Regions from separate parts of the Curtobacterium phyllosphaerae genome, predicted to be linked through region 3. Evidence: predicted binding sites of a transcription regulator. Region 3 holds the regulator's gene; each other region holds the start of a gene.
What was found. The regulator HrcA, encoded in region 3, represses chaperone genes, less so after heat shock. The targets are predictions, from matches to a motif close to TTNGCACTCGNNNNNNNCGAGTGCNAA.

Region 1 (7,632 bases), on a different contig from region 3:
TCGACGGGTCCGTCGACCGCCGAGCTGCCGACCGTGGTGCTGCCGGCGCGACCGCCGGTGGTGCTCGCCGAGGAGAACAAGATCCGCCAGGTCGTCACGAACCTGATGGGGAACGCGATGCGGTTCACACCCCACGACGACGCGATCGAGATCGGGATCGGCGTGGACGAGTCGCGCGAGATGGCGCACCTCGACGTGGTCGACCACGGCGAGGGCATCCCGCCGCAGCTCCGGGAGAAGATCTTCCAGCGGTTCTGGCGGGCGGACACCTCGCGTGCGCGGGACACGGGCGGCTCCGGACTCGGGCTCGCGATCGTGTCGGGGATCGTCGCGGCGCACCACGGCGACGTCGAGGTGTTCGACACCCCGGGCGGCGGTGCGACCTTCCGGGTGTGGTTGCCGCTCCTGCCCCGTGACTACGTCGCGCCGTCGGAGTCGTCCGCCGAGTAGCCCGTGCGCGCTCGGTTCGGGGTCGCACAACACGCCGCGTCCCGCTGCCGGGGTCGCACAACACGCCGCGTCCCGTCGGCGGGGTCGCACAACACGCCGCGTCTCGCTGCCGGCGTCGCACAACACGCCGCGTCCTGCTGCCGGGGTCGCACAACACGCCGCCTCCCCTCGCCGGGGTCGCACAACACACCGCGTCCGCCCACCCCGAGACGGCGCGTCCTGCGACCTCGACGTCACGCGGCCGGGCGGGTCGCGCCCCTGAGTGCCTGGGCGAGACGCCGCAGGAAGTCGTCCGGTGCGGCAACGTCCCGCGCGGTGACGTGCAGCACGGTCCACCCGTTCACCACGAACCCGTTCGATCGAGACGCGTCGTGCTGCCACGTACCGCGGTCGGTCCGGTGATGATCGCCGTCGTACTCGATCGCCACGCGGGCGGCTCGGTAGACCATGTCCGGCCGACCGAGGAACGTCCCCGTGTCGTCGAACACCGCCACGTTGAGTTCGGGCTCCGGAAGCCCACGGTCGACGACGGCCAGTCGAGTGATCGTCTCCATCGGCGACTCGGACCCGACCCGGACGCGTTCGGCGGCGCGTCGCAGCGCGATCGAGCCACGCGACCGTCTGACCCGTGCGGCAGTGACGAGTTGGTCGGGCGTCGCGAGTCGTCGCTCGCCCACGATGTGATCACCGACGATGACGAGCTCGGACTCGCGGAGAAGTACGGCGCAGTCACACCACGTCCCGACCGCATCGGACACCGGGAGGTCCCGGATTCGGACGGATCCACCGAGGACAGCGAGCGAACGATGTCCGACGACACCCGGGCGACGCATCACCGGGCCTGCACCGATGGTCGTGACGTGGACCGGATCGTGCGCGCGGTCCAGGCGGCGCGGGAGGGGGAAGCCCCACAGCCTGGCAGCCGTGAGGTGGCTGAACCGCTGGTCGTCGCGCATGACGAGTGCCAGGGCACGAACGAGGTCGAGATCGTCGTGCTCGAGGGCGACAGCGATGCGGACGCCGTGGACCGGGGATGACAGGTCCGATCGGCGGAGGCGTGTCGCAGGCACGCCGATCAGCCGCTCGTCGTCGACGCGGAACGGTCCGCTCCCGAAGCCGCTCGGGAGTGGTCGCAGAGGTGTTGGCATCCCGCGAGCGTGGCCGGACCACCGACATCCACCGCGGCCCCCTGGGTGACCTGTGGAGCGATCACGTGGTGCGTCACCTGTGCAGGACGCCCACTCCCCGGGCCAGATCGCACCAAACGCCGTGGACGGGGGCCGAGGTCGCGGGACGCGCCGCGTGGTCGAGGCCCGAGACGGCGTGTTGTGCGATCTCGACGCCGTCGGCGGGCGCGGCGGGCGCGGCGGGCGCGGCGGCCGCGGCGGGCGCAGCGCCCGGGTACGCGGAACGGGCCGCCCTCCCGGAGGAGAACGGCCCGCTCAGGACACGAAGGTCGGACTAGAAGTCCATGCCACCCGTCGGGTCGCCGGCCGGAGCCGAGACCTTCTCGGGCTTGTCGGCGACGACGGCCTCGGTGGTGAGGAACAGTCCGGCGATCGACGCAGCGTTCTGCAGCGCCGAACGGGTCACCTTGGCCGGGTCGATGATGCCCGCCGCGATCAGGTCGACGTACTCGCCGGTCGCGGCGTTGAGGCCCCACCCGGACTCGAGCTCGCGGACCTTGGCGGCGACGACACCCGGCTCGAGACCGGCGTTCAGCGCGATCTGCTTGAGCGGCGCGTCGATCGCGACGCGGACGATGTTCGCCCCGGTCGCCTCGTCGCCCGTCAGCTCGAGGCTGTCGAGCGCGACCTTGCCGGCCTGGATGAGTGCGACGCCACCACCGGCGACGATGCCCTCTTCCACAGCCGCCTTCGCGTTGCGGACGGCGTCCTCGATGCGGTGCTTGCGCTCCTTGAGCTCGACCTCGGTCGCCGCACCCGCCTTGATGACGGCGACGCCACCGGCGAGCTTGGCGAGACGCTCCTGGAGCTTCTCGCGGTCGTAGTCGGAGTCCGTGGCCTCGATCTCGCTGCGGATCTGGCGCACGCGACCGGCGATCTGCTCGCTGTCGCCAGCGCCCTCGACGATGGTCGTCTCGTCCTTCGTGATGACGACCTTGCGGGCACGACCGAGGAGGTCGAGCGTCGCGTTCTCGAGCTTGAGACCGACCTCTTCTGCGATGACCTGACCACCCGTGAGGATGGCGATGTCCTGCAGCATGGCCTTGCGGCGGTCGCCGAAGCCCGGGGCCTTGACGGCGACGGACTTGAAGATGCCGCGGATCTTGTTCACGACGAGCGTGGCCAGGGCCTCACCGTCGACGTCCTCGGCGATGATCAGGAGCTGCTTGCCCGACTGGATGACCTTGTCGACGACGGGGAGCAGGTCCTTGATGTTCGAGATCTTCGAGTTGACGATGAGCACGTAGGCGTCCTCGAAGACGGCCTCCTGGCGCTCCGGGTCGGTCACGAAGTACTGCGACAGGTAGCCCTTGTCGAAGCGCATGCCCTCGGTCAGCTCGAGCTCGGTGCCGAACGTGTTCGACTCCTCGACCGTGACGACGCCTTCCTTGCCCACCTTGTCGATGGCCTCGGCGATGAGCGCGCCGATGGTCGGGTCCGCGGCCGAGATCGACGCGGTCGCGGCGATCTGGTCCTTGGTCTCGATCTCCTTGGCGTCCGACAGCAGCTGAGCGGAGACGGCCGCGACGGCCTTCTCGATGCCCTTCTTCAGGCTGATCGGGTCCGCGCCCGCAGCGACGTTGCGGAGGCCCTCGCGGACCAGCGCCTGTGCCAGCACGGTCGCGGTGGTCGTGCCGTCACCGGCGACGTCGTCGGTCTTCTTGGCGACCTCCTTGACGAGCTCCGCACCGATCTTCTCGTAGGGGTCGTCGAGTTCGATCTCCTTGGCGATGGAGACGCCGTCGTTCGTGATCGTGGGGGCGCCCCACTTCTTCTCGAGGACGACGTTGCGGCCGCGCGGGCCGAGCGTCACCTTCACGGCGTCAGCCAGGATGTTCAGGCCGCGCTCGAGGCCACGACGGGCCTCCTCGTCGAAAGCAATGATCTTTGCCATGTGTGTTTCTCGTCCCTCCCGGACGTCGTGCTGGACGCGATGGTCGTTGGCACTCGATGCAACTGAGTGCTAGCCGATTCTGGCACTCGCACCCGGTGAGTGCAACCTCCGGCCGGTCCTCCGCGCGAGCCCGGGGCGAACACCCAGCCGCACGCACGACGGAGCACGCTGCCCCGAGGGACGACGCGCCCCGGACGCACGACGGAGCGCGCCGCCCCGAGGGACGACGCGCTCCCGACGAGCTCGGTGCTCAGGCGGGCTTGACCGCCTCGGCCTGCGGGCCCTTCGAGCCGGTGCCGACGTCGAACGTGACCGCCTGCCCCTCCTCGAGCACCTTGTAGCCGTTCATGTCGATCGCCGAGTAGTGCACGAAGACATCCTGTCCGCCGCCGTCGACGGTGATGAATCCGTAGCCCTTCTCGGCGTTGAACCACTTGACGGTTCCGTTGGCCATGTTCATTGCTCCCTGCGATGTCGCTGACGGTGGGGCGTGGGTTCGCGCACCACCGGGTCCGAGTGCTCAGGCACTTCACCCGGGTTCGTCCTGACGAGCGCACACGGTGTCCGTCGGCATTCTGATCGCTGGGGTGACCAATTGCGATGCTAGCCGCGTCAGCGGTTTCGACAAGGGCGATGAGCGCGAATCCCGCGGGTGGTCCCGGAACTCAACATGCCTGTAACACGACCGAAACGAACGACCCCGGAACGGCGCCTCGCGGCCGGGCGTCAGCGGGCGTAGTCGGCGCCGAGGACGACCGTGACGTCGGAGTTCGGGAACGCCGTGGACTTCTGCACGGACCCGACGCCGAGCGTCACGACGATGCCGCGCGCGATGGCCGCCTGGTCGTCGGACTGGTAGTAGACGATCGTCGACGGCGCACCCTTGGTCGACGCGTTCCCGTCGGACGCGACCTGCCAGCCGGCGTTCTCGAGCGTCGCCGTCCCCGTCGCCGCGAGTCCGCCGGTGTTCGTGCCGTTCAGCACCGTGAGGGTGATGCCCGATGCCTGCGCCGACGGACCCGCGGTGGGCTCCGGCGTCGCGGAGGCGGATGCGGGCGCCGATGCGGACCCGGACGCCACGGCACTCGACCCGGCGCCGTTGCCGGTGAACTGGATGCTGTCGTTCAGCACACCGAGCACGACGGCGCCGCCGCCGACGAGCACGCCGGTCGCGAGCGCGGCCCAGGCGAACAGGATCCAGCCGCGTCCGCGGCGCGGTAACCCGCGGTGCGCACCGACCCTGGGGCCGTCGGCGACGTCGTCGAACCGGTCTCGGGGGAATCTACTCATGCGCGTCGGTGCGTCCTTCGTGGTCTGCGCGCTCGGCCCCGAAGGACCGTTCCGCGCGTGCGTTCGTCCGACTCCGCCGGAGTCGGTGCAGCCGGGTCACGAGCTGCGGGTCGAACGCGAGTGCTGCGGGGGTGTCGATGACACGGTTCAGGACCTGGTAGTACCGGGCGGGCGACATGTCGAACTCGACGCGGATGTCGGCCTCCTTCGTCCGGTCGTGTCTCGCGCGGTCGTGCTCGAACACGAGGACGTGCCGAGCGAGCTCCGAGAGGTCGGAGTCGGTGCGGGGTCCGGTCACGTCGATCCGTTCGCTCACTGATCACCGCCCATTCGGATACCGACGGCGCTCACGGTCGTCGCAATAGTAGGGGTGACGGTCCGCTCGACCCTGGCATGCCCCTGGCAGGTCGCGAAGAAGCCCTCAGATCCATCGCACGGTGGTGCCGTGCGCGTCGGCGAGCGCCACGGCGACCCCGTCGAACGACACGGTCGCGAACGCGTCGGGGTCTCCGGGGTCGACGCCGTCCGGCAGCGTCGACGCCACCCCGTGCAGGATCCCGGTGCGTTCCATCGCGACCCAGTGCACCCCGAGCGCGGTGACCCGGTCGACGAACGCCTGCCGTTCCGCACCGGGGACGTACACGAGGGTCCCGGTCGTCATGACGACCGGGGTGCACCCGGACGGGAGCGCGGCGAGCGCACGGTCGAGGTCGTCCGGCACCCGGCCGGTGATGCGGACGGGAGGCGCGGCCAGCGTCGCGCGGGCGGCCGCGCGCATCAGGGCGGTCCGGTCCGTCGCCTCCGGCGGGACCGCCTCGACGAGCCGGTCGAAGGCGCGGGGCTCCCGGAGGTCGATCGGTGCGGGGTCGAGGCCGACCCGTCCGGCGATCGCCGGCACGACGAACGGTTCCGGCACGCGTCCCGTCGCCCGGGCGGAGAGCGCGAACGAGGGCTGCGCGGTCGAGGACGTCATCCGGACCGGCCCGTCGTCGGTGACGTAGTCGAGCACGACGTGGTCCGGCACGCTGCAGAGCCCGGCGCTGACCCCGACGTCGAGCAGGCCGATCGGTCCCGGCATCCGGGCGAACAGCGGCAGGACCGCGGCGAGCCGTCGCGGGTCGTTCGCCTGCATGGTCGCGAGGGACGCCGCCTGGACGACCTCGTCGGGCCGCGTCCGGAGCAGCCGGACGAGTGCGGTGGGGTCGACCGGGTCGGCACCGAGGCGTCGGGCGACCGCGAACACGAGCTCCGGCTGGCGCTTCGTCGGCGGCAGACGGTCGAGCACGGCGACGACGTCCGCGGCGGACGCGACCGATCTCGCCCACGCGGCGTACGTCGGCCACGCGGCCACGAGCCTCCCGGCGGTCGCGGTGTACCGGTCGGCCGTGCCGGACGCGACCATCAGCGGGGACCCGGCGCGCGGTACATCCCGACGTGCCTGATGCCCGCCTCGACGTAGGAGGCGCCGAACCGGACGAAGCCGCTCGCCGCGTACAGCCCGGCGACGTGCTCCTGGGCGTGCAGTGCGATCGGGTCGGTGCCGTGGGCGTCGAGCACGGCCTCCACGAGCCGGTGCGCGAAGCCCCGCCTGCGGTGTCCGACCTCCGTCGCGACGCGTCCGACCACCCAGCGTGCAGGCTCGGCACCGTCCGGGGAGACCTCGGCGGCCGACGGTCGGATCAGGCGCAGGTACGCCGCCGCCACGCCCCCGGCGCCGTCGATCCACCAGTGCTCAGTGTCGTCGGCCTGGTCCCGGGGCTCGAAGTCCTCGTCGGTGACGCGCTGCTCGAGGGCGAAGACGCGGTTCCGGAGGCGCACGATGCCCCAGAGGTCGTCGCGGTCGAGGTCCGTCCACCGTGCGCACCGTACGGAATGTTCACCCACGCCACCGAGTTTAATGACGTGACCGACCCTGACGGTCAGACCTGGAGGTACGCAAGTCATGGCATACAACGTGGAGAAGTCCGACGCCGAGTGGCGCGAGGAGCTCGACAAGGAGCAGTACGCCGTCCTGCGGCAGGCCGCCACCGAGCGTCCGTGGACCGGTGAGCTGCTCGACGAGGAGCGCGCCGGCGTCTACACCTGTGCCGCGTGCGGCGCGGAGCTGTTCAAGAGCGGCACGAAGTTCGACTCGGGCTGCGGGTGGCCGTCGTTCTACGAGTCCGTGCGGCCGGAGGCGGTCCAGCTCATCGACGACGACACCCTCGGCATGAAGCGCACCGAGGTCCGCTGCGCGAACTGCGGCAGCCACCTCGGCCACGTGTTCCCGGACGGGTTCGGGACGCCGACGGGTGACCGCTACTGCATGAACTCGATCTCGCTGGCCTTCACGCCGGGCGAGTGAGCACCCCGGCCCGCCGGTACACTGGTCGGGCCAGCCGGCGTGGCGCAATTGGTAGCGCACCGTACTTGTAATACGGGGGTTGCGGGTTCAAGTCCCGCCGCCGGCCCTCAGCAGGACACCGCCGGGGAACAGCGGTGCCCGACATCTCACGGTGAGCACGTCGGTGGCGTCGCCGGCGCACTCGCCTACGACGCCACCGACGGATCGGTCATCGTCCGCCGACGAGCTTCCGCTCGCGCTGCGCGGTGCCGGCCGTGCCGTACGGGTAGTCGTCGATCTGCGGGACGCTCGCGGAGTCGAGGGCCTCGACCTCGTCGGCGGTCAGGACGACGTCCGTCGCACCGAGGTTGTCGACGAGCTGCTCGACGGTCCGCGCACCGAGGATGACGCTCGTCACGGCGGGCCGGCCGAGCAGCCAGGCGAGCGAGACCTGCGACGCCGAGACCCCGTGCGCCTCGGCCGCGGCG
Region 2 (7,632 bases), on a different contig from region 3:
GGCCCGTTCACCGGCCTCCGTGTCGGGATCGTCGCCGCCCGGACGTTCGCCGCCGCCCGGGGCATCCCGGTCCTGCCCCTCGTCAGCCACGACGCCGTCGCCGCGGAGACCCTCGCCACGGACGGTCCTGGGCCAGTCGTCGTCGTCACGGACGCCCGTCGCCGCGAGGTGTACTGGAGCGCCTACGCGGCCGCAGGGGACGCATCGGACGCCAGCCGTTCCTCCCGTTTGTCCGCCTTCCCCGTCCGCACAGTCGGACCGGGCCTCGCCAAGCCCGCCGACCTGGACGCCGCGCTCGGCGACGCCGCCGGCCACCGTCGGGTCACCGCTGCGACGGTCCCCGCCGGACGCCTGGGCCTCCTCGCCGCGGAACTGCTCGCCAGCGGTGGTCCGTTCGCCGCGGACGAACCCCTGTACCTCCGCGACCCGGACGTCACGATGCCCGGCACCCCGAAACGGGTGCGCGCATGACGGCCACGATCCGGCGCGCGACCCCCGCCGACCTCGACGCGATCATGGCGCTCGAGCACGCCTCGTTCCCGCGCGACGCCTGGAGCGAGCAGCAGATGGCGGCTGAGCTGCGGTCCCGCCCGAGCTACTACATCGTCGCCGAGGACGGCGGCGCGGTCGTCGGGTACGCGGGGTTCATGTCGCTGGAGGGCGGCTCGGACGGCGACGTCCAGACCATCGCCGTCGCCGAGGCGGCCCGGGGCACCGGTCTCGGTCGGGCGCTCTTCACCGAGCTCCTCGACGAGGCCCGTCGGCGCGGCGTCACCGACGTGTTCCTCGAGGTCCGCGAGGACAACCCCGTCGCGCAGTCCATGTACCGCGCGTTCGGGTTCGAGCACATCGCGACGAGGCCCCGGTACTACCAGCCGGACGACGTGGACGCGCTCGTCATGCGGCGGCAGTCCGCATCGCCTGTGGCGCCTGCAGCGAGCCGGCCGGGAGGGACGGGCGCGGTCGGTTCCGAGGCCGTCGGTCCGGCGGACGGAGACCTGGCATGAGCGTCGCTGCACCCCTGGTCCTCGGGATCGAGACGAGCTGCGACGAGACGGGCGTCGGGATCGTCCGCGGGCGGACCCTGCTCGCGAACGTCATCGCCTCGAGCATGGCGGAGCACGCCCGGTACGGCGGCGTCGTGCCCGAGGTCGCCGCGCGCGCACACCTCGAGGCGATGACCCCGACGCTGACCGCCGCCCTCGAGCAGGCCGGCGTGACGCTCGACGACCTGGACGCCGTCGCGGTGACCGCCGGGCCGGGACTCGCCGGCGCACTCATGGTCGGGGTCGGTGCCGCGAAGGCGCTCGCCGTGGCGACGGGCAAACCGCTCTACGGGGTGAACCACCTCGTCGGACACGTCGGGGCGGACGTGCTCCGCGCCGACGGGAGTGACATCGAACTGCCGACGATCGCGCTGCTCGTCTCCGGCGGGCACACGTCGCTGCTGCTCGTGCGGGACCTCGTCGACGACGTCGAACTCCTCGGCGAGACGATCGACGACGCCGCGGGGGAGGCGTTCGACAAGGTGGCGCGCCTCCTCGGGCTGCCGTACCCGGGCGGGCCGCAGATCGACCGGGCGGCCGCGACCGGCGACCCGACGGCCATCCGGTTCCCCCGCGGACTGACGCTCCCGAAGGACATGGCCGCGCACCGCTACGACTTCTCGTTCTCCGGGCTGAAGACCGCCGTCGCGCGCTGGGTCGAGCGTCGCCAGGACGCCGGCGAGGACGTGCCGACCGCCGACGTCGCCGCGAGCTTCCGGGAGGCCGTCGTCGACGTGCTCGTCACGAAGGCGATCAACGCCTGTCGGGACACCCGGGTCGACCGGCTCCTCCTCGGCGGGGGCGTCGTCGCGAACGCCCGCCTCCGCGCGGTCGCGACGACCCGCTGCGCCGAGGCCGGCATCGCGCTCCGGATCCCGCCCCTCGACCTCTGCACCGACAACGGCGCGATGATCGCGGCGATCGGGGCGCAGCTCGTCGCGGCCGGGCATGCTCCGAGCGACCTCGGCATCGCAGCGGACTCGACCCTCCCGGTGACGACCGTCCAGGTCTGATGCCCTCGCTCGTGGGCCAGCCGCCTGCGGGGGGTCTGTGGGAGGATCCAAGGGTGCCCAGGGAGGGCGCGCGCCGGAGGGAGCACGATGTCCGACCAGAACGAGCAGCAGGGCGGCCGGCCGGCTGCGGGGCAGCAGCACGAGCAGCACGGTCAGCCGCAGTACGGCGAGCAGCAGTCGCAGTACGGCGGGCAGCCCCACGGCGGGCAGCCGCAGTACGGCGGTGAGCAGCAGTACGGGCAGCAGCAGTACGGCGGGCAGCAGCAGTACGGCGGGCAGCCGCAGTACGGCGGCCAGCAGCAGTACGGCGGGCAGCAGCAGTACGGCGGCCAGCAGCAGTACGGCGGGCAGCAGCAGTACGGCGGGCAGCCGCAGTACGGCGGGCAGCCGCAGTACGGCGGCCAGCCGCAGTACGGCCAGCCGGGCTACGGGTACGTGCAGGCGGCGCCACGCTGGAACGTCATGTCGATCCTCGCGATCATCGCGCCGTTCGTCATCGCTCCGGCCGCGATCGTGTTCGGCCACATCGCGCTCAGTCAGATCACGAAGACGGGCGAGCAGGGTCGCGGCCTCGCACTCGCCGGTCTCATCCTCGGCTACGTGTTCACGGTGTTCATCATCGTGTGGTTCGTCTTCATCGGCATCCTCATCGGCACGGCGTCGCACAGCGGGTACTCGGGGTACGACGGCGCACTGGGCGCCGTCACAGCGCTCGTCCGCTGACGAGGCCCCGCGGACGACATCGTCCGGACCTCCGACACCGCGTCCTCGACCGAGCCCCCGGCCCACACCGGGGGCTTCGTCGTGCTGCTCAGCCGGCAACCTCGTCGAGGCGATCACAGAGGATCGCCGTGTGTCGTCCCTCCAGTCTGGTCAGCACCAGCGTGGCGGACCCGGTCCCGCCGCGGAGACGCAACCGCCTGCGGAACTCGGCCGGGTCCACGTCGACGCCGCGCTTCTTGATCTCGACGCGCCCCACGCCGTCGGCGGCGAGCCGTGCGCCGATGCGCTTGGCGTCGAGAGGGAGGGTGTCGCGCACGCGGAACGTCTGCGCGAACGGGGTCGTGACGGCGCGGTCCCCGGTGACGTACGCGATGTCGTCGGAGAGCATCCGACCGCCGATCGACCTCGCGAGGTCACCGATGAGCCGCGCCCGGATCACCGCGCCGTCCGGCTCGTGGAGGTACTCGCCGAGCGGTCCGACCTCGACGTCGTCCGCGTCGGCGTCGCTCGTCAGCTCGGCGATCCCGTGCGCCCCGATCACGGTCGCGGCACGTCGGACACCCGGCCGGGCGAGGGGGCCGAACCACAGCGCGAGCTCGACGACCTCGCGGTCGACGCTCGTCCACTGCGCCTCGGCGGTGTCCGGGATGAGGTCCCGGTCGACGCCGGGGCCGAGCTTGACGCCCGTCGGGGTCGTCGTCGCGGCGGCGAACACGGTGTCGAGCGACGGCGACCAGTCATCCGGGTCGGCGAGGCGTCTCGTCGCGGAGTGCCCCGCGGTCCGGCGCGCCGGGTCCATCCAGACGGCGTCCACGCGGGACAGGTCGAAGGCGCCGGCGTCTCCGAGTTCGACCGTCGCGTTCGACCACGGCGCGAGGTTGTGTGTGGCGATCGCGGCCGTGACCTCGTCGCGGTCGACGGCCACGACGTCGAGGTCGAGGGCCGCGAACGCCAGGGCGTCCCCGCCGATCCCGCACCCGAGGTCGGCGACCCGGTGGAGGCCCGCGCGGGCGAACCGTCCGGCGTGCTGCGCCGCGACCTGCAGCCGTGTGGCCTGCTCCAGTCCCGCCTCGGTGAACAGCATGCGGGCCGCGAAGTCGCCGAACTTGCCGACGGCCCGCTGCCGTAGTCGAGCCTGCGTCAGGACGGCTCCGACGAGTCCCGGATCGTGACCCTCCGCACGCAGCCGGGAGACGACGCGGACGACCTCGCCGCCGTCGGAGACCCCCGGCGTGCGGTCGAGGAGTGCCATGCCCGCGGGGGTGAGCAACTGCGCGAGGTCGGCGGCTTCCATGCGTCGATCCTCCCACCCGGGAAAGCGCTGGCACTCGGATTGACCGAGTGCCAGCAAGCCCCTACAGTGGACTTCTGGCACTCGCCTGCGGGTAGTGCCAACCCGGTTTTCATCAGCACCGAGAAAGAGAAGGTCAGCCGTGGCAGTCAGCATCAAGCCGCTCGAAGATCGCATCGTCATCCAGCAGGTCGAGGCGGAGCAGACGACTGCTTCGGGCCTCGTCATCCCGGACACGGCGAAGGAGAAGCCCCAGGAGGGCGAGGTCGTCGCCGTCGGTCCCGGTCGGATCGACGACAACGGCAACCGCGTTCCGCTCGACGTCGCCGTCGGCGACAAGGTGATCTACTCCAAGTACGGCGGAACCGAGGTCAAGTACGGCGGCGAGGACTACCTCGTCCTGTCTGCGCGCGACGTCCTCGCGGTCGTCGTCCGCTGAGACCCAGCTCCACCCGGAGGCCCGCAGGCGCTGCCTGCGGGCCTTCGTCGTCCCGGCCCCTCCTGCCGTCGGACACCAGGTCGGCCGCACCGCGCCGCACCGCGATGTCGCGGTCCGCGATCCGGTCGCGGCGGCGTCCTGCGGGACACGCGGAACGGCCGGGAGGCACGGCTGCGGTTCAGCGCGTCGGCGGCGGTCCCTAGGATCGTCACGTGGACGACGAGCGGCCCGGACGGGGATCCAGCAGGGACGCTCGTGCAGCCTCCGGCGACGGTCGTGCAGCCTCCGGCGACGGTCGTGCACCCTCCGGTGACGCTCGTGCACCACGCAGCGAGGCGAGCGTCGGCGTCGTGCAGGCGATCGCCGCCTACGGACTCTGGGGTGTGCTCCCGCTGCTCTTCGTGGCGATGGCGCCGGCCGGCCCGTTCGAGATCGTCGCGTGGCGGATCGTCTTCGCCCTCGTGTTCTGCGCCGTGTTGCTCGCCGCCCTCCGGTCCTGGGGTCGGACGGCCGCACTGTTCCGGCAGCGGCGTGTGATGGCGGTGATGGCCCTCGCAGCCGGGCTCATCGTCGTGAACTGGACCGTGTACGTCGCGGCGACCACGTCCGGGCACACGATCGAGGCCGCGCTCGGGTACTTCATCAACCCGCTGGTGACGATCGCACTCGGCGTGTTCATCCTCCGGGAACGACTCCGACCCGCCCAGTGGATCGCCGTCGGCATCAGCGTCGTCGCCGTCGTCGTGATCGCGGTCGGCTACGGGCAGGTCCCGTGGATCTCACTGAGCCTGGCGGTCTCGTTCGGGTTGTACGGACTCGTCAAGAAGCGGGTCGGCGGGGTCGTCGACGCGGTGAGCGGCCTGACGATCGAGACCGTCTGGTTGACGCCCGCGGCCGTCGGCGCCCTCGTGGTCATCGGCGTGACGGGTGTCGGCGGCGGGGTCACGTTCGCGTCCGAGGGGTGGGTGCACGCGCTGATCATGATCGGGGCAGGTCCCGCCACCGCCGTGCCGCTGCTGCTCTTCGCGTCGTCCGCGCGGCGGCTGACGCTGTCGACGCTCGGGCTCACGCAGTACCTCACGCCCGTGATGCAGCTCGTCGTCGGCGTCTGGCTCCAGCACGAGGCGATGTCGAGTGCGCGGTGGTTCGGATTCGGCATCGTCTGGCTCGCGCTCGTGCTGCTCACAGTGGACACGTTCGTGGCCACGCGCCGGACCGCGGCGGTCCGAGGGCTCCGACCCGCGCCTAACGTCCGCTCCTGACTCCTGCGCTCAAGTCCCGGCCCGCCCGCCCCGCCTGACCGTCAGCTGAACGTGGCGGCGAGGATCCGCGCCGTTCGTTCAGATTCGGTCACGGTTCGACAACGAAACGCTGCCCACATCCATTCGCCATGCGCCGGAAACAAACGGACCCTACGTTTACTCGCATCCCAGTGGATACACAGTCGCTCGACACCCGAGGCGACGGCGGATCCGCTCAGAGAAAGGGTTCCACGGATGATTCGTTCCAGCAGCGCCGTCAAGGCGCTCGCGATCGCGGGGGCAGCTGCAATCCTGCTCGCCGGTTGCTCCACCAGCGGAAGCGGCAGCGGCGGCGCTTCTGACAAGGCGTCCTCCGCCTCCGGCAAGAAGGACCCGGCGTCGAGCTGCAAGGCTCCGTCGAGCCCCAGCCAGGACGCGCTCGAGTACGGCACCATGCTGCCCCTCACCGGCAGCCTCGCCTACCTCGGCCCGCCCGCGATCGCCGGCGCCGGCCTCGCCGTCAGCGACATCAACGCGGCCGGCGGCGTGATCGGCAAGGACGTCAAGATCTCGACCGCGACCGACTCGGGTGACAGCACGGACATGACCGTGTCCTCCTCCGCGGCGTCGAAGCTCATCAACGCGAAGGTGCCCGTCGTCCTCGGCGCCGAGTCGTCGTCCGTGACGCTCAACGTCGTCGACCAGCTCACCGCGAACTGCACCATCGAGATCTCGCCGGCCAACACCGCCACCGACCTCTCCGGCTACTCGTCGTACTACTACCGTACCGCTCCGCCGGACACGGTGCAGGGCTCGGCGCTCGGCCAGCTCGTCACCGGTGACGGCAACGCCAAGGTCGCGTTCCTGGTCTTCAACGACGCGTACGGCACCGGTCTCCGCAACACCATCGAGAAGGCGGTCGACTCGGCCGGCGGCTCGGTCGTGTACGGCGGCAAGGGCAAGGGCCAGGAGTTCCCGCCCGGCCAGACGACGTTCTCCTCCGAGGTGACCGCGGCGATCGCCGCCAAGCCCGACGCGATCGTCATCCTGGCGTTCGACGAGACCAAGTCGATCGTCCCGGAGCTCGTCTCGCAGGGCTGGGACATGGCGAAGACGTACATGTCCGACGGCAACACGGCCGACTACTCCAAGGACTTCGACCCGAACACGCTGAAGGGCGGCCAGGGCACGATCCCCGGCGCGTCGCCGAAGGACGAGTTCAAGTCGCAGCTGAACGACTGGTACAAGACGAACGAGGGCAAGGACCTCGCTGACTACTCGTACGCAGCCGAGTCCTACGATGCGATGGTCCTGACCGCGCTCGCGGCCGAGGCCGGCAAGGGCACCGACGCTCCGACGATCCAGGCCAACATGGCCAAGGTCTCCGGTGCGGACGGTGGCACGAAGTGCTCCACCTTCGCCGACTGCAAGAAGCTCGTCGACGACGGCAAGAAGATCGAGTACACGGGCAAGTCCGGCATCGGACCGTTCAACTCGGACAACGACCCGTCGAGCGCCTACATCGGCATCTACAAGTACGACGAGAACAACAAGCCCGTCTACCAGAGCGCGATCCAGGGCTCGACGAAGTAGGTCCCGCCCCGGCCGCAAAACACCGCTCTCCGCGCGAGACACCGTCCTTCACGGCGGTGTCTCGTCGGAAGGGCGGTGTTTTGGTGTGCGCATGACGCCCGCCCCGTGCAGGATCGCGGCGAGGCGCGCCGGAACTGCCAGGTCCGACATGGTCCATCGCGCGACGTTCCGCATCGTCGGCAACCGGCGGAGGGCGTCCTCGCGCTGCTTCTCGTGCCAGAGCGCCTCCGGATCGCCGGAACGGTACTTCACCCGCCCGTCGAACTCGCCGACGACACCGACTGCC
Region 3 (7,632 bases):
TGGACGACCTACGGCGGCTGTTGGCGGACCTCGGTGTCGAGCGGGTTCGGGATCTACTCCGAGACCTGCGGCGGCTCCGGCGGGCAGAAGGCCGTCACCGGGTCGACGTCGTGGACCGACTACACCCTGCAGGCCGACGTCAAGATCGACTCCGGGACGCAGGCCGGGCTCCTCGCCCGGGTCACCTCCCCGAGCACCGGGACGGACGCCCTGACCGGGTACTGGGTGGGCATCACCACGAGCAACACCCTCGTGCTCGGCATGATGACGAACGGCACGTACACGTCCCTCCAGACGGCGTCCGTGACGAGCGGCATCAGCCTGAACACCTGGTACCACCTCGTCGTCCAGGCAGTGGGGTGCACGTTCACGGTCTCCCAGACGACCACGGGCGCGAACACGTGGACGGCGTTCACCTACACCGACACCGGATGCACCCAGACCGCCGGGGCGATCGGGGTGCGCGACCAGGACTCCACCGGCTCGTGGCGGTTCATCACCGCGACCGCGGGCGGGACGACCTCGACGAGCGTTTCGCCGCTCAACGTCGCGATCCGCGGCGGCTCGTTCCCGAACGCGACCCCGTACGGCGGGACGTGGACCTTCGACCAGGCCGCGGAGACGATCTCCGACACCACCGGCGGCAGCGGTGACAAGTACGTCGAGAACACCTCGTGGGGTGACATGACCCTGACCGGCGACGTGCGGTTCGACGGGGCGATGGACAACCGGGACGTCGGCTACGTGGTCCGGGTGACGAACCCGGCGCGGGGCACGGACGCGCTCACCGGCTTCTACGCGGGCATCAGCAAGACCGGCCTGGTGCTCGGAGCGCAGAACAACGGCTACTCCGGACGCGTCCCGACGTCGCTCGGTCGGACCGTGACCGTCGGGGAGTGGTGGCACCTCACCGTCGAGGTCGTCGGGTGCAAGGTGACGGCGACGGCGTCTCCGGCGAAGGGCGGACCCGCCGTGCAGAACTCCTACGACTACGGCAGCGGTTGCGCGCAGTCCTCGGGGTCGATCGGCATCCGGACGCTCGGGGCGCCGGCGAGCTGGCGGAACATCGCCGTCACACCGCGCTGAGCCGCTGTCCGGCGTCTGCCCGGTCGCGTCCTCGGTCGCGTCCTCGGTCAGCGCACGATCGGTACGATGGCGGACATGAGCACCCGCGGCACCCACCGGCCGACCGACCTGAGCTACGGCGCCGTCGGCGCGACCCAGGCCCCCGACCTGATGACGTTCCCGCCGGCGGGCTTCGTCCCGACCGAGGACCGCACACGGATCGGCCACGGCGACCAGCGCTTCGAGACTGCGTGGATCCAGACGCTCACCTGGCAGATCCAGGAGCGCAGCGGCATCGGCGTGCGTGTCGACAGCGTCCCGCCGGAGGACGAGGTCGGGTACACCCCGGTCGCCTTCGACGACGACGGCAAGCCCGTCTCCGCCGCGTCGGTCGGCACCGAGACGACGGCGCGCTTCGCCCCGGACGGGACGCCCCTCCTCCGCGCCGGCACCGTCGCGACGCTCACGATGCACGCGTTCGGGCGGACGGTCGAGGCGCCGGTCCGTGTCGTCGCGGTGTACGACGAGCCGGACCGCAAGGGCTTCGCCTACGGGACGCTCGCGGGTCACCCGATCTCGGGCGAGGAGTCCTTCGTCATCGAGCGCACCGCCGACGGTTCCGTCTGGCTGCAGATCCGGCAGTTCTCCCAGCCCGCGAGCCGCAAGTGGGCGCTCGCCGCCCCGCTCCTGAAACGCGAGCAGCGTCGGATGGCCGAGGCGTACCTCCAGGCGCTCGTCGGCACCGAGGCGCCGACCGACTGACCGACCGACCGCCGCGTCAGTCGAGCACCGGCAGCGCCGCGATCGCGTCGAGCACGAGGTCCGCGTCGACGACGCAGTCCCGCGCGACCGCGACCGCCGACGTGGCCCGGAGCGTAGCGACGTCGTAGACCCCCGTCGCGACGGCGAGGAACGGGATGCCGGCGGCCTCGGCGGCCGACCCGTCGCGCGGCGTGTCCCCGACGATGACGGCACGCCGGCCGCGCAGCCCGGCTGCGGCGCGTGCGGTGATGTCGGTACGGTCGACGTCCTCCTCGCCGAAGTACGAGTGCTCCCAGTCGAAGGCACCGACGTCGAGTCCGGCGCCCCGGAGCTTGATCTCGGCGCGGAACGACGAGTTCCCGGTGAGGAGGCCCGAGTGCCACCCACGTCCGGTCATCCGCCCGATGAGCGCGACGACCCCGGCGGCGGCCGTGCGGTGGTCCGCGGCGCGGCTCCGCTCCGCCGACAGCTCCTGGAGGTGCCCGCTGACCGTGTCCTGGAGGCCGCGGTCGAGCCCGTGCGCCTCGAGGTGGTTCTGGATGATGCCGGCGTCGGTCCGCCCGTGCTGGTGTCCGACGAGCTGTTCGAGGTCGTGCCCGACCGTCCGCTCCAGCGCCAGGTGGTAGAGGTTGCCCGGCGAGGTCGCGTTGTACACGAGCGTGCCGTCGATGTCCCACAGGACGACCGTGCCGGCGTCGAGGGCCGACGGGCTGGTGCTGGGCTCCATGGCGACCATCATGGCGGACAATGGAGTCCATGCCCAGCGCCCTGCCGATCGCCGACCCCGCCCCGGCCGACGGGCTGGTCACGCCCGTCGACGGCCTCGCGCCCGTGCCGTTCGGGGTGTACGTGCACGTGCCGTTCTGCCGGGTCCGCTGTGGCTACTGCGACTTCAACACGTACACGGCGTCCGAGCTCCGGGGCGTCCGCCGCGACGACTACGCCGGGCACGCGCTCCGGGAGCTCGCGTTCGCCCGGCAGACCCTCGAACGCTCCGGTGTGGCCCCGCGGCCGGTGTCGACGGTGTTCTTCGGCGGCGGCACCCCGACGATGCTGCCGGCGGAGGACCTCGTCGCGGTCCTCCGGGCGATCGACGACACCTGGGGGATCCTGCCGGACGCCGAGGTCACGACCGAGGCGAACCCGGACTCCGTCGACGCCGACGCGCTGGCGACCCTGCACCGCGGCGGGTTCACGCGGATCAGCTTCGGCATGCAGTCCGCCGTCCCGCACGTGCTCGCGACCCTCGACCGCACCCACGACCCGGACCGGGTCCCGCTCGTCGTCCGTGCGGCACGGGAGGAGGGTCTCGACGTGAGCCTCGACCTCATCTACTCGACGCCGGGGGAGTCGCTCGCCGACTGGCAGACCTCGCTCGACGCGGCGATCGCGTGCGAGCCGGACCACGTCTCGGCGTACGCGCTCATCGTCGAGGACGGCACGAAGATGGGTCGTGACGTCGCGAAGGGCATCCTGCCCGCGCCGGACGACGACGTCGCGGCGGACATGTACGAAGCCGCGGACGCCCGGCTCGGCGCCGCCGGGTACGGCTGGTACGAGGTCTCGAACTGGGCGCGCGGCGACGAGCACGCGAGCCGGCACAACCTGTCCTACTGGAAGGGCCACGACTGGTGGGGCGTCGGTCCCGGGGCGCACTCGAGTGTCGCCGGCACCCGCTGGTGGAACGTCAAGCACCCCGCCGCGTACGCCGACCGGGTCCTCGCCGACGTCTCCCCGGCTGCCGGGCGTGAGACCCTCGACGCCGAGACCCGGTACGTCGAGCGGGTGCTCCTCGCAGCGCGGGTGCGCGGCGAGCTCCGGACGTCCGAGCTCCGGGACCCGGCGCGCGAGCGCATCGGCGGGCTCATCGCCCGCGGGCTCGTCGATGGACGAGCGGCGCTCGCCGGCCGGATCGACCTGACGCTCACCGGCCGCCTGCTCGCGGACGCCGTGGTGCGCGAGCTGCTCGACTGACGCCCTGTCGCCCTGGAGGCGCGGTGCCGGCCCGCACCGTCCCTCCAGTCCGGGAGGTGGTTCCGCGGAACGCAACGTCGGCCGCGTCTCGCAGGGATGTACCTCTGCGCGACGCGGCCGACCTGGTGTTCAGCGGAGGGGGGCTACTGCTTGAAGAACTCGATCGACAGCGGGTAGCGGTAGAACTCCCCGGCGTTCGCCTTGACGGCCGCCATGATGCTGAACACCAGCGACACGATGCCGGCCGCGGCGACCACCAGGAACCCGATGAAGATGATCGAGAGCAGTCCGCCGACGAAGTAGGCGATCGCCATCGTGATGTGGAAGTTCAGCGCGACACGGGTGTGCTCGCGGACGAACGGACCGCGGTCGCGGAGGACGAGGTAGGCGACGAGCGGCCCGACGAAGTTGAAGAAGATCCCGCTGAGGTGCGTCAGCGTCGACCACAGTCGCTGGTCCTCGGGGCGGAGCGGCGGCGGCGGCGCGTACCCGTAGCCCTGTTGGTAGCCCTGGTCGTACCCCGGCTGCTGCTGCCAGCTCTGTCCGGAGCCCTGGCCCTCGCTCTGGTGGCCGTTCCCGGGTGCCTGCTGGCCGTGGTCGGGCTGGCCGTGCGGTCCGTTGTCGTTCGGCGGTGTCGCGGTCATGCCGAGAGCGTATCGGCCGGGACTCGGACGCCGCATCAGCCGGGCGTAGGATGAGCACTCGGCATCGACGAGTGCCAGAACGGCCGGGTCGGCACGGCCCGGGACGAGCCAGGAGGGGGACGCGCATGGTCAGCGACCGCAGCCTCGAGGTCCTCAAGGCGATCGTGCGCGACTACGTCGACTCCCGGGAGCCGGTGGGGTCCAGGTCGATCGTCGAGCGCCACGCGTTCGGGGTCTCCGCGGCCACGATCCGGAACGACATGGCCCTGCTCGAGGAGGAGCAGCTGATCGTCGCGCCGCACACCTCGTCCGGGCGGGTGCCGACCGACAAGGGCTACCGGGTGTTCGTGAACCACCTGGCGGAGGCCCGACCGCTCTCGAGCGCCCAACGCCACGCGATCGAGACGTTCCTCGGCTCCTCGACCGACCTCGACGACACCCTCGCCCGGACCGTCCGGCTGCTCAGCCAGCTGACGAACCAGGTCGCCCTCGTGCAGTACCCCTCGATGGTCCGGGCGCGCGTCCGCCACGTCGAACTCGTCCGGTTGAGCGACGCGCGGCTCATGACCGTGCTCATCACCGACACCGCGCGGGTCGAGCAGCGCATCCTCGACACCGACCTCCACATCGGGGACGACGCCCTCGCCGAGCTCCGGGCGACCATCAACGCGGCCACCGGCGGACTGCTCCTCCAGGACGTCTCGGCCGTGCTCCGCGGGGTCCCGGAACGCGTGCGGCCGGAACTCCAGGCGCTCGGCGGGCTCGTCGTCGCGGCCCTCGTCGAGCAGGTCGGTGCGAACCGGCAGGACCGGCTCGTCATGGCCGGGGCGGCGAACCTCGCCAAGACCGAGGACGACTTCGCCGGCGGCCTGTTCCCCGTGCTCGAGGCGATCGAGGAACAGGTGACCCTGCTCCGGCTGTTCGGCGAGATGCAGCTCGACGCCGTCGCGGTGACCGCGAGCATCGGCGCGGAGAACGCCGAGTACGACGGCCTCGACGTCACGAGCGTCGTGGCCGGTGGGTACCGCGCGGCCGGCGGCGAGCTCGCACGACTCGGCGTCCTCGGCCCGACCCGCATGGACTACGGCACGAACATGGCTGCGGTCCGAGCCGTGGCCAGGTACCTCTCCGGGCTCCTCGGCGAGAATTGACCCCGCGGTCGCCCTCGCGACCACGACGCCGCGCAGTGCGGCTCCCTTGACCAGATCCATCCCGACCGACTGAGGTGCTGTGGCAGACCACTACGACGTTCTCGGCGTCACCCGCGACGCGTCCGACGCCGACATCAAGAAGGCGTACCGACGCCTCGCCCGGGAACTCCACCCGGACGTGAACCCAGCCCCGGAAGCCGCCGAGCGGTTCAAGGACGTCACGCACGCGTACGACGTCCTGAGCGACTCGGAGCAGCGTCGGCGCTACGACCTCGGCCCGCAGGACAGCCCGTTCGGCGGGGGCGGCGCGGCCGGGTTCGGCGACATCTTCGACGCCTTCTTCGGCGGCGGCGCGGGCGGCGGTCGCGGCAACGGGCCCCGCTCGCGTGCCGAACGCGGTCAGGACGCCCTGCTGCGGGTCGAGGTGGACCTCGACGAGGTCGTCTTCGGCACGCGGAAGGAGCTCGAGGTCGACACGGCGGTGCTCTGCGAGACGTGCGGCGGCTCGTGCTGCGCACCGGGCACGTCCCCGCAGACGTGCGACATCTGCGGTGGCTCGGGCCACATCCAGCGCACCGTCCGGTCCCTGCTCGGCAACGTCGTGACGAGTGCGCCCTGTGGCACATGCCGCGGGTACGGCACGGTCATCCCGAACCCCTGCCCGACGTGCCAGGGACAGGGCCGGGTCCGGGCGCGTCGCACCATCGAGGTCGACATCCCCGCAGGCGTCGACAGCGGTCTGCGGCTGCAGATGCCCGGCAACGGCGAGGTCGGTCCGGCGGGTGGACCGTCCGGCGACCTGTACCTCGAGATGAAGGTCCGGCACCACGACGTCTACAGCCGCGACGGCGACGACCTCCTCGCGACGCTCGAGGTCCAGATGACGGACGCGATCCTCGGCACGACCACCACGATCGACGGCCTCGACGGCGCCGTGGAACTGGAGATCCGGGCCGGGGTCCAGAGCGCGGACGTCCTGACCATCAAGGACCGCGGCGTCACCAAGCTCCGCGGCAACGGCCGCGGCGACCTGAAGATCGGCGTGCAGGTCGTCACCCCCACCAAGCTGTCGCACCGGGAGCGCGAACTCGTCGAGTCGCTCGCCAAGGCCCGCAGGGCGCCGAAGCCGCAGCTCGCCCGGTTCCAGCAGGGGCTGTTCGGCAAGCTCCGCGACCGGTTCTTCACCTTCTAGGGCGTCCGCGTGGCATCGCAGTACCTCGTCGACACGCTCGACGGCGTGGTCCCCGGGTCCGTCGTGACGCTCGACGGCCCCGAGGGTCGGCACGCCGTGACCGTCACCCGGGTCCGCGTCGGCGAGACGCTGCGCATCGCGGACGGCGACGGCACGGTCGTGACGGGTGCGGTGGCGTCGATCGGCAAGGACTCCCTGGCGCTCACGGTGTCCTCGGTCCACGTCGAGCAGGTCGGACGCCCGGCCCTCGTCCTCGTCCAGGCACTCGCGAAGGGCGGCCGGGACGAGATGGCGGTGCAGGCGGCGACCGAGATCGGCGCCGACGCGGTCGTGCCGTGGGCGGCGTCGCGGAGCGTCTCCCGGTGGGACGGCCCGAAGACCGAGAAGGGCCGTGCCCGCTGGGGCGCGATCGTGCACGAGGCCGCCAAGCAGTCGTTGCGTGCCCGCGTCCCGGCAGTGGGACCGCTGGCGTCGACGAGCGCGTTGGCCGCGGTCGCCGGTGGCGCCGCCGGGCTCGGAATGGAGGCAGGGACCACCCTGGTCGTGCTCGACCCGACCGCTGACCAGCTGTTGAGCACCTGGGAACCACCGGTCGAGGCGACGGCGATCGCCCTGGTCGTCGGTCCGGAGGGCGGCATCAGCGACGGCGAGCTCGCGTCGCTCGAGTCCGCCGGGGCCGTCCGTGTCCGGCTGGGTGCGTCCGTCCTCCGCACCTCCACCGCCGGCCCGGCCGCCCTCGCCGTGCTGCAGGTCCGGCTCGGTCGCTGGTAGCCCTGGCCCTCCCCACCGCCTCCGGTCCCCGGTCGGCGACGTGGACTCCGCACCGCACCGCACCGCATCGCGC

Region 1: the regulator HrcA is predicted to act here: its motif matches at 3,578-3,604, upstream of groL (chaperonin GroEL).
Region 2: the regulator HrcA is predicted to act here: its motif matches at 4,104-4,130, upstream of groES (co-chaperone GroES).

What each region holds. Positions count from the first base shown of each region.
Region 1 covers NZ_JBMPIU010000002.1:473,159-480,790, reverse strand. Annotated here, with positions in the region: gene ACO0E0_RS05485 (sensor histidine kinase) at 1-450, shown strand, start outside; gene ACO0E0_RS05480 (DUF559 domain-containing protein) at 684-1,004, opposite strand; gene ACO0E0_RS05475 (hypothetical protein) at 1,131-1,487, shown strand; gene groL (chaperonin GroEL) at 1,912-3,531, opposite strand; gene ACO0E0_RS05465 (cold-shock protein) at 3,782-3,985, opposite strand; gene ACO0E0_RS05460 (LytR C-terminal domain-containing protein) at 4,258-4,821, opposite strand; gene ACO0E0_RS05455 (DUF3263 domain-containing protein) at 4,814-5,119, opposite strand; gene ACO0E0_RS05450 (DUF2332 family protein) at 5,243-6,223, opposite strand; gene ACO0E0_RS05445 (GNAT family N-acetyltransferase) at 6,223-6,705, opposite strand; gene msrB (peptide-methionine (R)-S-oxide reductase MsrB) at 6,764-7,165, shown strand; tRNA gene ACO0E0_RS05435 (tRNA-Thr) at 7,199-7,271, shown strand; gene ACO0E0_RS05430 (aldo/keto reductase) at 7,374-7,632, opposite strand, start outside.
Region 2 covers NZ_JBMPIU010000002.1:328,700-336,331, forward strand. Annotated here, with positions in the region: gene tsaB (tRNA (adenosine(37)-N6)-threonylcarbamoyltransferase complex dimerization subunit type 1 TsaB) at 1-471, shown strand, start outside; gene rimI (ribosomal protein S18-alanine N-acetyltransferase) at 468-1,007, shown strand; gene tsaD (tRNA (adenosine(37)-N6)-threonylcarbamoyltransferase complex transferase subunit TsaD) at 1,004-2,059, shown strand; gene ACO0E0_RS04745 (DUF4190 domain-containing protein) at 2,147-2,782, shown strand; gene ACO0E0_RS04750 (class I SAM-dependent methyltransferase) at 2,871-4,076, opposite strand; gene groES (co-chaperone GroES) at 4,216-4,512, shown strand; gene rarD (EamA family transporter RarD) at 4,863-5,774, shown strand; gene ACO0E0_RS04765 (ABC transporter substrate-binding protein) at 6,009-7,346, shown strand; gene ACO0E0_RS04770 (hypothetical protein) at 7,395-7,632, opposite strand, start outside.
Region 3 covers NZ_JBMPIU010000003.1:245,395-253,026, forward strand. Annotated here, with positions in the region: gene ACO0E0_RS06795 (3-keto-alpha-glucoside-1,2-lyase-like domain-containing protein) at 1-1,086, shown strand, start outside; gene ACO0E0_RS06800 (DUF1990 family protein) at 1,162-1,827, shown strand; gene ACO0E0_RS06805 (HAD family hydrolase) at 1,844-2,554, opposite strand; gene hemW (radical SAM family heme chaperone HemW) at 2,584-3,801, shown strand; gene ACO0E0_RS06815 (DUF4870 domain-containing protein) at 3,945-4,445, opposite strand; gene hrcA (heat-inducible transcriptional repressor HrcA) at 4,571-5,596, shown strand; gene dnaJ (molecular chaperone DnaJ) at 5,676-6,788, shown strand; gene ACO0E0_RS06830 (16S rRNA (uracil(1498)-N(3))-methyltransferase) at 6,798-7,559, shown strand.